One region of the Pleurocapsa sp. PCC 7319 genome, then DNA from elsewhere that is predicted to be linked to it. Evidence: riboswitches for the same ligand, from Rfam matches in the RefSeq annotation. Region 1 holds a riboswitch; the other holds the start of a gene.
The links. A riboswitch is a leader RNA that binds a small molecule or an ion and turns the genes downstream of it on or off. The one in region 1 is predicted to bind cobalamin.

Region 1 (5,795 bases):
TCGGTTTAGTTGGCACATTAACAAAGCCTTTTACACGATAGATTTCTTGTTTTTGTAATAACTGTTTTAGTTGTTCGATTAATGATTGAGGGTCAAAAGCTTGTTCTAGAGTAAGCTCGATGGAATTAATATCGTCGTCATGTTCATGTTCTGCTTCATGATCGTGATGAGAATGACGACTATCTAAATGATCTTCAACGGCAGCGTTAAATCCCAATAATAGGTTAGGGTCAATTTCTCCTTGACTTATAGTAACTATCTTGACTTCAGGCTTTAGTTCTTGTTTCAACCAGGTTTTAATTGTCTTAAGTTTGTCAGGAGTAACTAAATCAGTTTTAGTTAGCAACACCATATCGGCACAGGCTAACTGATCTTCAAATAACTCTTCAATGGGGGTTTCGTGTTCTAGGTTAGGATCTGCCTGTCTTTGAGATTCTATAGCATCAAGATCTCCGACCAAGTTCCCCGTTGCTAGGGCATGACAGTCAACTACAGTCACTACTCCATCTACAGTGGCACTATTGCGAATTGCCGGCCAACGAAAAGCTTGAATTAAAGGCTTAGGTAAAGCCAACCCAGAAGTTTCAATCACAAGACAGTCAATTTTATCTCGACGTTTAAGCAATTCTTGCATAGTCGGATAAAACTCTTCCTGAACAGTGCAGCATAAACAACCATTGGTTAGTTCTACAATGTTGTCATCAGGATTTTCCTCCCGATCGCAAATTTGGCAGGAGCGTAATAGATCACCGTCAATACCAACCTCACCAAACTCATTAACCAAAACTGCGATCCGTCTGCCTTGATTATTTTGTAATAGATGACGCACTAGGGTGGTTTTTCCTGCGCCGAGAAAGCCTGAAATTACGGTTACGGGTATTTTGTGCATACTGAAAATTCTCAAGTTAAATTCTAAATTTAAATAATTAGCCTAAAATTGCATTAGATAGAAAGGCAAAACCAACACCACAGATAGTAAATCCAGCAAAACGAAGGGGTAGATGGGAGGAGAAAGCAGGTTTTTTGAGCAGCAATTTACCAAGATAAAAAGCGATCGCACTAATGCCAAGTTGAATTAGACAAAAGCCTAATAAATATGCTCCTAAAGCAATAGTTTCTGCTCCGATAATGGATTCGCCATAGGCATAACCATGAAAAATACCGGCGATCGCTCCAATCACAGTTAATAAAGCTAAATTAGTTTTATTTTCTTTGGCTAAAAAGATACCCATGACCAGCACTGAAGCGGAAATAACTAATTCTGGCAGGGGCAAATCAACACTCTGCAAATGAATTCCTGTACCCAGAGCAGTAGCAAGAGCAAAAACCATCGGGATTATTAGACCCAATTTGTTACTCAAGGCAGCTAATAAACCAATGGCAATTACAAATACCAAATGATCGATGCCAATGACAGGATGACCTAAACCAGACAGAAATCCTTCAGCAAAAGTACTGGGAACGTTACCTCCATTGGGATGGTGAGCTAGGGTAGGAGATGCAATAATCAGGATGCTGATACTTGATAAGAAACTGGCAACTAAACCAGTAGCGATTAATCTTAGGGGGAACTTTGCGATCGCCGTATTTTTGTTCATAATAGCCAAAATTTTCGATAAATTAACACATAAACTCATCGCTATCTTCAATACATAATCATTAGATATACCGAATGAAAGCATCAATCAGCTAAATAGTTATTCACAAGCGCAAGAATTATAGTTCAATCCTTGGCAAGAGATTATTAAATAAAAAATTAATAATTTTTAGAGCAAATTATTGTGATTTATTACTACTTGTAAATGCTTAAGAAAAACAGGAATTTGTAGAGAAAATAAAAGCTGGTTGCTGTAATTGAGAATTAACACAATCTGTACCTCGCAGATTTAGGATGAAAACTAGTATTTGTAATATCGGTGGGCATTCTGACTACAGAGCTTAAATCAAGTAAACTCTTCACAGCTGCGGGACAGTGTCAGATTTTCACTGAACTTTCCCCCTTACGTTTAATGACTGTTCCTCATTAAAACCGACAATTTTTTCTGGTTACTTGTGCTAATCTACCACATTGTCAATTGTTGAAGATATCGATTAGTTCATTAGTGCCAGAGTTTGATTGATATGTTTTACTGGGATGCGTTGTCTTAACTTAAGTTTTCCATGGCACGCAACAATTGGATAATTTTGTGTTTGGCATACATCGTCGGATTATTATCCACTAATCTCTTTGCTTTCTCTAGTTCTGGATTTAGCAAAACACATTTCTTGATAATCGCTTTAGGATTAATTGGATTAGCTTTTGTTCAGGCGATCGCACTACACAAGCTCTTAAGAATCTCCTATCAAGTTTGGGCGAGTGCAGCCATAATTGCAATCATGGCAGTGGTCTATTTTCAGTTACGTATTCCTCGGCCCAGCAATAACGATATTAGTTATCAAGTTATTGCCTCTGAAAGCGAGTTGGTTACTGTAACAGGAAGAGTATTGACTGAACCGAGGTTAAACAACAATCAACGTCTTAAGTTTTGGCTAGAAGCCACGGAAATTGATAATCAAGAACAAGTATCCGGGAAGTTATACGTTACAGTACCATTACTGCAAGGAACAGGAATTTATCCAGGGGAAAATCTAAAACTCAAGGGAATATTATATTTACCTCAAGCTGCCAGTAATCCTGGTGGCTTTGATTTTCAGGCGTATCTTGCCCGCCAAGGAATATTTGCCGGATTACAAGGATTAGAAGTCATTTTCGAGCGTCATACTGAACCTCCATGGGGATGGTGGAAACTAAGAAGACGTATCGTGCGCAGTCATATACAAGGTTTGGGCAGTCCTCTGGGACAGTTGGTTAGTTCTATGGTATTGGGTCGCAAAGCAGTGGACTTACCTTCAGATATTCGCGATCGCTTTATTGAAGCTGGTTTAGCTCATGTGTTGGCTGCATCGGGCTTCCATGTTTCTTTGCTGCTAGGAATTATTTTAAAACTGACAAATCGTTTCACTATCAAACCGCGATTAGTTATCGGTATCGGTACTTTATTAATTTATCTGGGGTTAACAGGCATTCAAGCTTCTGTATTTCGTGCTTGTTTAATGGGTGTTGCTGTTTTGCTGGCTTTGGCTATGAATACCAAAGTTAAGCCTTTGGGTTCACTTTTGTTAGCTGCTACCATCATTTTATTATTTAATCCTTTGTTGATTGGCGATCTGGGTTTTCAACTCAGTTTTTTGGCAACTTTTGGCTTGATTGTCACCCTACCAGGATTACAAACCAAATTAGATTGGCTACCACCTACTATTGCTACTTTAGTTGCAGTTCCCTTGGCAGCTTCCGTTTGGGTATTGCCATTGTTAGGATACGCATTTAATTCCGTAGCCACCTACAGCATCCTAGTTAATATTTGCTGTACTCCTTTGATTATCATCATCAGCTTAGGCGGAATGATTAGTGCGATCGCCGCTCTGATCTTTCCCCTTATCGGCAGTGCGATCGCTTGGTTACTGCTTTATCCCACAAAATTATTGATTACCATCATTCATTTCTTCACTAATTTACCAGGTAGCACTTGGGCTGTAGGGCAAATATCTTTGGGTGCATTGTTGATCATTTATGGATTATTTTTATTGGTTTGGTTACATGACCGGTGGCGTAACCAATGGTTACTAGTATTTTTATGCATCTTGACTTTGATTGTTGTCCCCAGAGGTTATCAGCACTTTAATTTAACTCAGGTTACTATCCTCGCTGCACAACCAGAACCAATTATAGTAATTCAAGATCGAGGTAAAGTAATTTTAATTAATAGTGGCAATTCAAAAACTGTTAAATATAGCTTGTTGCCATTTCTAACCCAACAAGGTATTAATCGGCTAGATTACGCGATTGATTTGAATCAAAAATCCCATTCTGAATCTGACTGGTTGCCAATCAGCGATCGCCTTACGATCAAGCATTTTATACTAAACCCTAACTTAGAACATCAATTTACACCAATTAGCAAAAAAACCGTTATTCAAGACTTAAACCAAGCAATTGCTACAAAATCGTGCCAAATATCTTTTGATAGTGAATTATCATTATTGAAACTGGAAACTGCAACCGAAACTTGGCTCATCTTAAGTCAAATGAAACGAGATACTAAACAAATTGAGCAATACATTGAACAAAGCCTGTTAAATCAAAAACCAGTTGTTCTTGTAAGTTCAAAATTTGCTACAGCTTGGTTACAATCACAACCACAAATAATAATCTCTTCTGCTCCGCCTAAAAAAGTCACTTCACAGAATATAGGAAAAACTAAGTTTTACGACCTTAAAAAAGATGGTGCAATTACCTGGACACCCAAACATGGATTTGAGACCAACCAGGAACTTTCCCAAAGCAATTATATTTTTTAGTAAATATTATTAGCCATTTTTTGCTGAATCTCAGTAAAATAACTTGTAGCTTTGCGCTAACTTGGAGAGATGGCAGAGTGGTTGAATGCGGTAGTCTCGAAAACTATTTCAGGGTCATACCTGACGGGGGTTCGAATCCCCCTCTCTCCGTTCTAATGGCAGTTATAGTAATCTTTCTCAAGATGAGCGAAGCAAAGAGTATAGTAAAATTCTTGAGTATGACCTGTCGTTGAATCTGTTGGACGAGTTCTATCCACCTCATGCCATAACAGACTTTCATCAGGGCATTTACCATGAAGGGAAGCTTTGGCTTACCTGCACGATATTAAACGCTATCTATATCTATGACTTCAGTTCTTGGGAAGTCTGGTACCCATTACAAAGTGAAGGAAAAGTGGACAGCGATATCAATCACTTCAATTCCATCACTATTAAGAATAATAAGGCGTATGTCCTCGCTCATAATTTTGGAGAAAGCGAGGTCTATTGTTTCGACATCGATACGAAGGAGTTTTTACACCGGATAACCCTCGGCAATTATGCACATAATGTCTGGTTTGATGACGAGGAAAACATGTGGGTGTGTGATTCGAACAACCATTCGATCATCAACACAAAAGGGGAAAAAGTAGCGTTGGTCGGGTTTACGCGTGGTGTCACAATAGGGCAAAGTGCAATTTATGTTGGGAGTTCCGGGCTGTCGGAGCGTAACAACAGAAAAGATGTGGACAGCGAAGTATTGGTGTTGGAACCGGATTACCAACTGCGTGGACAAATTCCCGTTAATGGGTATGGGCAGATACTGGATATTCAGTTGCTTATTAGTAAATAAACTTCGCGATTTAATTGCTGATGGTCGAGTAGTTCTTCTAGGTGCAGTTAGACAGGAGATTCTTTCTGGTATCAAACATCAAGAGTTGAATTAAGTGGGATTATTTACTTAGGTTCTTTGTTCTGTTCGGAATCATCAGTTTTTGTTTTTATCCGTCCTGCTTGTCGCGTCGCTTTAGTTAACAAATATTCAATCTGAGCATTAACACTACGTAGATCGTCAGCAGCCCATTTTTCTATGACTGCGTACAATTTAGGATCTAATCTCAATAGAAATCGTTTTTTGCTCACTGATTTTCGTCACTTATGTATACAAAGTGCCTGTATTGATAATTGGTTGAGTAGCACCTTCAGAAACGATCGCCACTAGAAGATTATTGACCATTGCAGCTTTGCGTTCTTCGTCTAGTTCCACAACTTGTTTTTCGCTCAGACGAATTAAAGCCATTTCAACCATTCCCATAGCCCCTTCAACAATTCGCTCTTTAGCTGCAATCACTGCAGCAGCTTGTTGACGACGTAACATTGCCTGGGCAATTTCAGGAGCATAAGCTAAGTGAGTAAGT
Region 2 (5,795 bases), 770 kb from region 1:
CTGTAGAAATGTCGAAGCGAACTAAAGTTTCTATTGCAGGAGTGACGAATTCTACTGTCTTGAACTACATGAACTTATTAAATGCTAATGATTTTGATGAGTTAATTAAGTTATTCACCGAAGACGGTGCGTTGCAACCTCCTTTCAAAAGACCAATTGTCGGAAAAGATGCGGTACTAAAATTCTTTAAAGAAGAATGTCCCAACCTTAAACTAGCTCCAGAGCAGGGTATTTCTGAACCCACCGAAGATGGTTATACCCAGATTAAAGTCACGGGTAAAGTACAAACTCCTTGGTTTGGTGCGGGAGTAGGCATGAATATGTCCTGGCGATTTTTGCTAAATAGCGAAAATAAAATTTTCTTTGTGGCGATCGATTTGTTGGCATCTCCCAAAGAATTACTTAATTTAGCTCGTTAATTGAAACAGCAAAAATTTTGTCAATTTATTGCAATAAAAATTTACATTGACTATAATTTAGACAGGAATTATTAGCAATAATACATCTGAGGTCATCATGGATAATCAAGAAAACAAATTAGGCTTTACTCGATTTGCAGAAGTATGGAACGGTCGTTTAGCAATGCTAGGTTTTGTAATTGCAGCGGCCACTGAATACTTCACAGGTCAAGGCATTCTTAGTCAGATCGGTTTAATGTAAACTCCACTTAGAAAGATGTTTATCGAACCAAACTGATTAAATAGAAAAATAATTTTCACATAGCAGTCTATCTTGTAAAAACTAGAGATAGGCTGTTTATTTTTGTTTATTTTGATGATAGGATTTTAATCTATAAAATAAACAAATGTACTAAATCAGAATTATTAATGTTAGAAGTCAACCAAAACCAATTATCAGTAACGGAGGAAAAAATAGCCCAACAAGTTTTGCAAAAAGCCTATGAAAGAGAAATTTCTGCTCTGATGATGAATGTTCGCGCTCGCGCTAATTCTTTGAACGAAATAGAAGATTTATGGGATTTACACGATTTATTAAGTATGAAAAGATATGAAATAGATGGTAAATATGCCTATAACTCTTCTAGTATCGTATTCGATCTTGCTAACTTGGTTAAAGAGAAATGGTTGACGCTTGAAGATCTTCAAGATTTGCCATCAGAAATGTTATCTAAAATACTTGCTCTAGCACGAATGTAAATAATCAAAATCAAAATAATAATTTATATTATAATTAGTTGAAAATGAGTTGTACCTTGCTGACAGGTTTAACTCATTTTTTTATGAAAAAAATTTAACAAACTAAATAAAGAAACTCAAAATTTCTTTATGTTTAGTTCAAGCAAATCAGGGTATTATAAAAAGAAATTGAATAGTCGGTTTTCATGGGGAACAGCCATGAAAAGTAAAGGGGAAAGTTTGGTGCAAATCCAACGCTGTCCCGCAACTGTGATGAGATTTTAATTCAAAATCTTTCAGTCAGGATGCCCGCCGACAGGAGTTGGTTAGATACTTTTAAAACTCCAAAATAAACTACTAAAATAGTCTGCGAGGTACAGATGATTAATATTTTTTTGTCAATACTTATTATTGATTTATTGTTATGTAAAGTTGATAAATCAAGGCGATACTCAAACACTTATTTGACAGGCTTTAAGTGAAAAATTTGGGAGTAATTTAACGTCTATTCTAAATTGCTCTAATTCTTGTCTTGTTTTATTCACCGCATATAAGGACTAAATCTTTGATAGCTATTAAAAATACTTCTCAAAAACAGGGGACTGATTCATTACGATTAACTCCTCTACCCCATTCCAGACCTTTATTAGCGATCGGTCACGGAACGAGAAACGATCGCGGAAGGCAAACTTTTCTGGAATTTGTGGCAACGTATCAACAATTAGATACCTCTCGTCCAGTGATTCCTTGTTTTTTAGAATTGACCGAACCCAACATTCAACGAGGAATCGAAGCCTGTGTGCGACAAGGCTTTACAGAAATTACAGCATTACCTATTCTATTATTTGCTGCCCGACACAATAAATTTGATGTCACCAATGAATTAGACCGAGCCAGTCAACCCTATCCTCAATTAGAGATTAGTTATGGTCGTCACTTGGGTATTACTCCAAAAATAATCAAACTGTGGCGCGATCGCTTGGCAGAATTAGACCAGCCAGAACATAATCGTCGTAATATTTCCCGTGAAGATACGGTACTGTTATTCGTTGGTAGGGGTTCGAGCGATCCCGATGCTAATGGAGATGTTTATAAACTAGCCCGCATTATCTGGGAAGGAAGTGGCTACAAGACGGTGGAAACCTGTTTTATCGGCATCAGTCATCCTCGTTTATCAGAAGGATTTCGTCGGGCTTATCTATATCGACCCAAGCGCGTCATCGTTTTACCATATTTCTTGTTTACGGGGACTTTAATGGAAAAAATCCACCACATTACTGCCCAGCAACAACAAGAACATAGTGAAATTGAATTTGTTTCTTTACCTGAGATGGGTATTGCTGACCAATTGTTGCAAGTAATTAGAAGCAGAGAAATTGAAGCGCAACTCGGGCAAGTAGCAATGAACTGCGAAATGTGTAAGTTTCGTCTCGCTGCCACCAATGGCGGTGAACACGGACACGGACATCATCACCACGGACATCATCACCATCACGAAAACCACGATCCTTATGCCAAATTAGAAGATTATCATCAGCGTATTTGGCAGACACCTTAGTAGAATTCTTGCACGAATCATTATGAACTACTCAAGTGGAGGGAAAAGGGAAAAGGTTAAAGGGAAAAGCGCACCGCCCGTGGCGAGGTTTCCTCGCCATTAAGGACGGAGCAAGAAATGATTAATCTTCTATTCATGTAAGAGATCTAGTAATTTTGGCGATCGCCAGATTAAAACAACACATTAATATTATTTGAAAAATCCGAAAAACTATGAATCGTAACTTATTCAAACTCAGCACCATTGCCCTAATATCTTTAACCCTTGGAAGTCGTGTTAACAGTGAGACGGCAGAAAGTAATAACAGTAATCCTGCTGTTGCCAATGCCCAAGGTCAAGCTACTTTAAACTTAGTGGCTAACGGAGAGGATTTTGTCCGCCAGGGTTTCGTTACTAAAGATGGTTGGACAATGAGTTTCGAGCGCCTGGATGTAAATCTAGCCGAAGTCACGGCATATCAAATAGATGGTGCTTTTGAACCCACAGAAACAGACACTCTCGACGGTTTAGAGTATCAGGAAAAAGTCTCTTTAGTAGATACACCTCAAGTTATAGATTTAGCCGAAGGAGAAGCAGATGCAGCACCTATTTTAGTCGCAGATGCGGAAGTAACACCTGGTTTATATAATGCAATGGCTTGGCAAATCGATACTGCGGGCGCAGACTCTCCCCTAGCAGGGAAAACCATGGTCATGCAGGGAACAGCTACCAAAGACGATCAAACAATTAACTTTGATATTAGTCTTGATCGTCCCATTCAGTATCTCTGCGGTGAATATGTGGGGGACGAACGCAAGGGAATTGTGGAGGCAGATTCACCAGGGGAAATAGAAACCACCTTTCACTTCGATCATGTATTTGGCGATGCCGAGACTAGTGCCGATGAAGCTATCAATGTGGATGCTTTAGGTTTTGAACCTTTGGCACAATTAGCGTCTAATGACAGTTTAACCATTGATGATGCCACCCTGACTCAACAGTTATCTGCCGAAGACCAAGAAAAACTCACTAAAGCAATTATTGGTTTGGGTCATGTTGGAGAAGGACATTGTGCGGTTATTGAATAATTATTAAAAGCGATTGGCTTTGCCAGTACGCGGAGCGTAATCGCTTCAATCATCTTGAATGTCAACACGAGCGGGGAGGAACAAAATGCAGTTATTCTCTCAAGAAATGATCGAGCAACTAGAGTTACTTTTAACTCGCTCTGACAATGATTGGAAATCATCTCGGCTACATCCTCCATCGATTACTGCAACGGTTACTTGGAACACACTCCAGCTATGGCAAGGTGTTTTACGAGCAATTGCTCTTAGTCCCTGGTGGCAGTTTTGTTTAATAGTCGTGGGGAGTACTAGTAGTATTGTTTATCCCCATCCACCGCTAGTTGGCATTGCTGCTGTTGCTGGTAACACCTTGACTCGCCCCAGAGCACTGACAAGCATCACGAGTATTTGGCTTGCTAACCAAGTTTATGGTTTTACCATTAGTCGCTACCCCCTGAGTTTAGAATCACTAACTTGGGGATTAGTAATGGGCAGCAGTATTTTTTTAGTTACTTGGCTCTTAACTTTACAGCCGAAATTTAGCCGAAATAACTTTCAGGGCTATCTCATTTGGTTGGCAATAGGTGTTTTGGGTGGGTATACCCTATATCAAGGAAGTATCGTTCTGATTGCCCAATTAATATGGGGACACGGACTTAGTTTGACAATTTTATGGAGTATTTTTTGGAAAGATATTGTTTGGGCTATTTCTCTCTCTCTTCTTCATGGCTGTGTACTAGGTGTGATGGCAGTTAAGCTCCTTAAACAAGCGATGAAAAGGTAAATGACAATTAAAATGATAATCATTATTATATAGTGATAGAGATAATCATTATTTTCCGCGAGTGAAATTACCCGAATATATAGACCTAGCGATTGTTGGCGCAGGAGTTCAGGCTCTAACTTTAACCACCCACCTATTACAAAAAAGTGGGAAGCATTATCATAAATTCTTAGTTTTCGATCCGAGTCAAACTTGGCTGAGTCAGTGGCAGCAACAATTTGCAGCACAACAAATTCCTTATTTGCGATCGCCTGCCGTCCATCATCCCGATCCCAACCCCCATCTATTAAGAACCTTTGCCGAACATAGGCATAATGAGTTATTCCCACCTTACGATAGACCAGGAACAAAGCTATTTAATGATTTTTGTGATGAAGTAATTCGACGCTGGAAGTTAACAGATAAGGTTTATCCCGCCAAAGTAATCCAGATTTTACCGATTGAACGTGCTTCTCGTTCTCGATTTCAATTGGTTTTAAATACGGGAGAAACTATTGTTACCCGTAGAGTGGTACTAGCTACGGGAAGTGGTAAAGTACAGCTTCCCAATTGGGTAGAAAAAATTACCTCAGATTACCCATCCGATAGATTATGCCATTCTCAACAAGTAAATTTAAAGCATCTTAAGTTAACAGGAGAACAGGTTTTAATCGTCGGTGGTGGTTTAACTAGCGGACATTTAGCCAAAGGTGCGATAAACCTGGGTGCAACTGTTACTCTAATGACTAGAAAACAGTTACAATCAAAAATCTTTGATGCCGATCCTGGTTGGTTAGGACCAAAATATCTCAAAGACTTTCACGCCGAAACCGATTGGTATGACCGTTACCAGCAAATACAGCAAGCCCGTAATGGCGGTTCGATGACTCCCGAAATGATTCTGCAATTAAGCCAAGCAGCCAACGAAGGGAAGATGAGGATAGATGAATGCTGTCAAGTTAGCGACGCACATTGGCAAGATAATCTCTGGCAGATTCATTGTCACGATGGCAGCAAACATCAGTTTAACCGTATCTGGTTAGCTACTGGTACGAAATTCAACATTACCGAGCATCCCTTATTACAAGACGTACTTGAGACTTATCCCACAGAAACAGTTAACGGCTTACCCGTACTAGACGAATATTTACGTCTGCCCAAGTCTAACTTTTTTATTATGGGTGGTTTGGCTGCGTTACGAATTGGTCCTGTTGCCAGAAACATCGGTGGTGGGAAAATGGCTGCAAGGCTTATTGTGCCAGCAATTGTTAAGCCCAGTTTGGCGATTGGTT

Region 2: it holds a riboswitch for cobalamin, as region 1 does, so the genes downstream of both, PLEUR7319_RS0118690 (sirohydrochlorin chelatase) here and PLEUR7319_RS0115160 (HupE/UreJ family protein) in region 1, are expected to answer to the same signal.

Annotation. Positions count from the first base shown of each region.
Region 1 is NZ_KB235922.1:2,472,005-2,477,799, reverse strand. Features, by position in the region: gene cobW (cobalamin biosynthesis protein CobW) at 1-889, opposite strand, end outside; gene PLEUR7319_RS0115160 (HupE/UreJ family protein) at 927-1,598, opposite strand; cobalamin riboswitch at 1,898-2,049, opposite strand; gene PLEUR7319_RS0115155 (ComEC/Rec2 family competence protein) at 2,161-4,398, shown strand; tRNA gene PLEUR7319_RS0115150 (tRNA-Ser) at 4,462-4,548, shown strand; gene PLEUR7319_RS41645 (hypothetical protein) at 4,628-5,230, shown strand; gene PLEUR7319_RS0115140 (hypothetical protein) at 5,335-5,520, opposite strand; gene PLEUR7319_RS0115135 (SPFH domain-containing protein) at 5,534-5,795, opposite strand, start outside.
Region 2 is NZ_KB235922.1:3,239,168-3,244,962, forward strand. Features, by position in the region: gene PLEUR7319_RS0118675 (orange carotenoid-binding protein) at 1-419, shown strand, start outside; gene PLEUR7319_RS0118680 (chlorophyll a/b-binding protein) at 517-660, shown strand; gene PLEUR7319_RS0118685 (hypothetical protein) at 828-1,157, shown strand; cobalamin riboswitch at 1,318-1,468, shown strand; gene PLEUR7319_RS0118690 (sirohydrochlorin chelatase) at 1,702-2,694, shown strand; gene PLEUR7319_RS0118695 (hypothetical protein) at 2,907-3,761, shown strand; gene PLEUR7319_RS35950 (hypothetical protein) at 3,847-4,524, shown strand; gene PLEUR7319_RS0118705 (FAD/NAD(P)-binding protein) at 4,586-5,795, shown strand, end outside.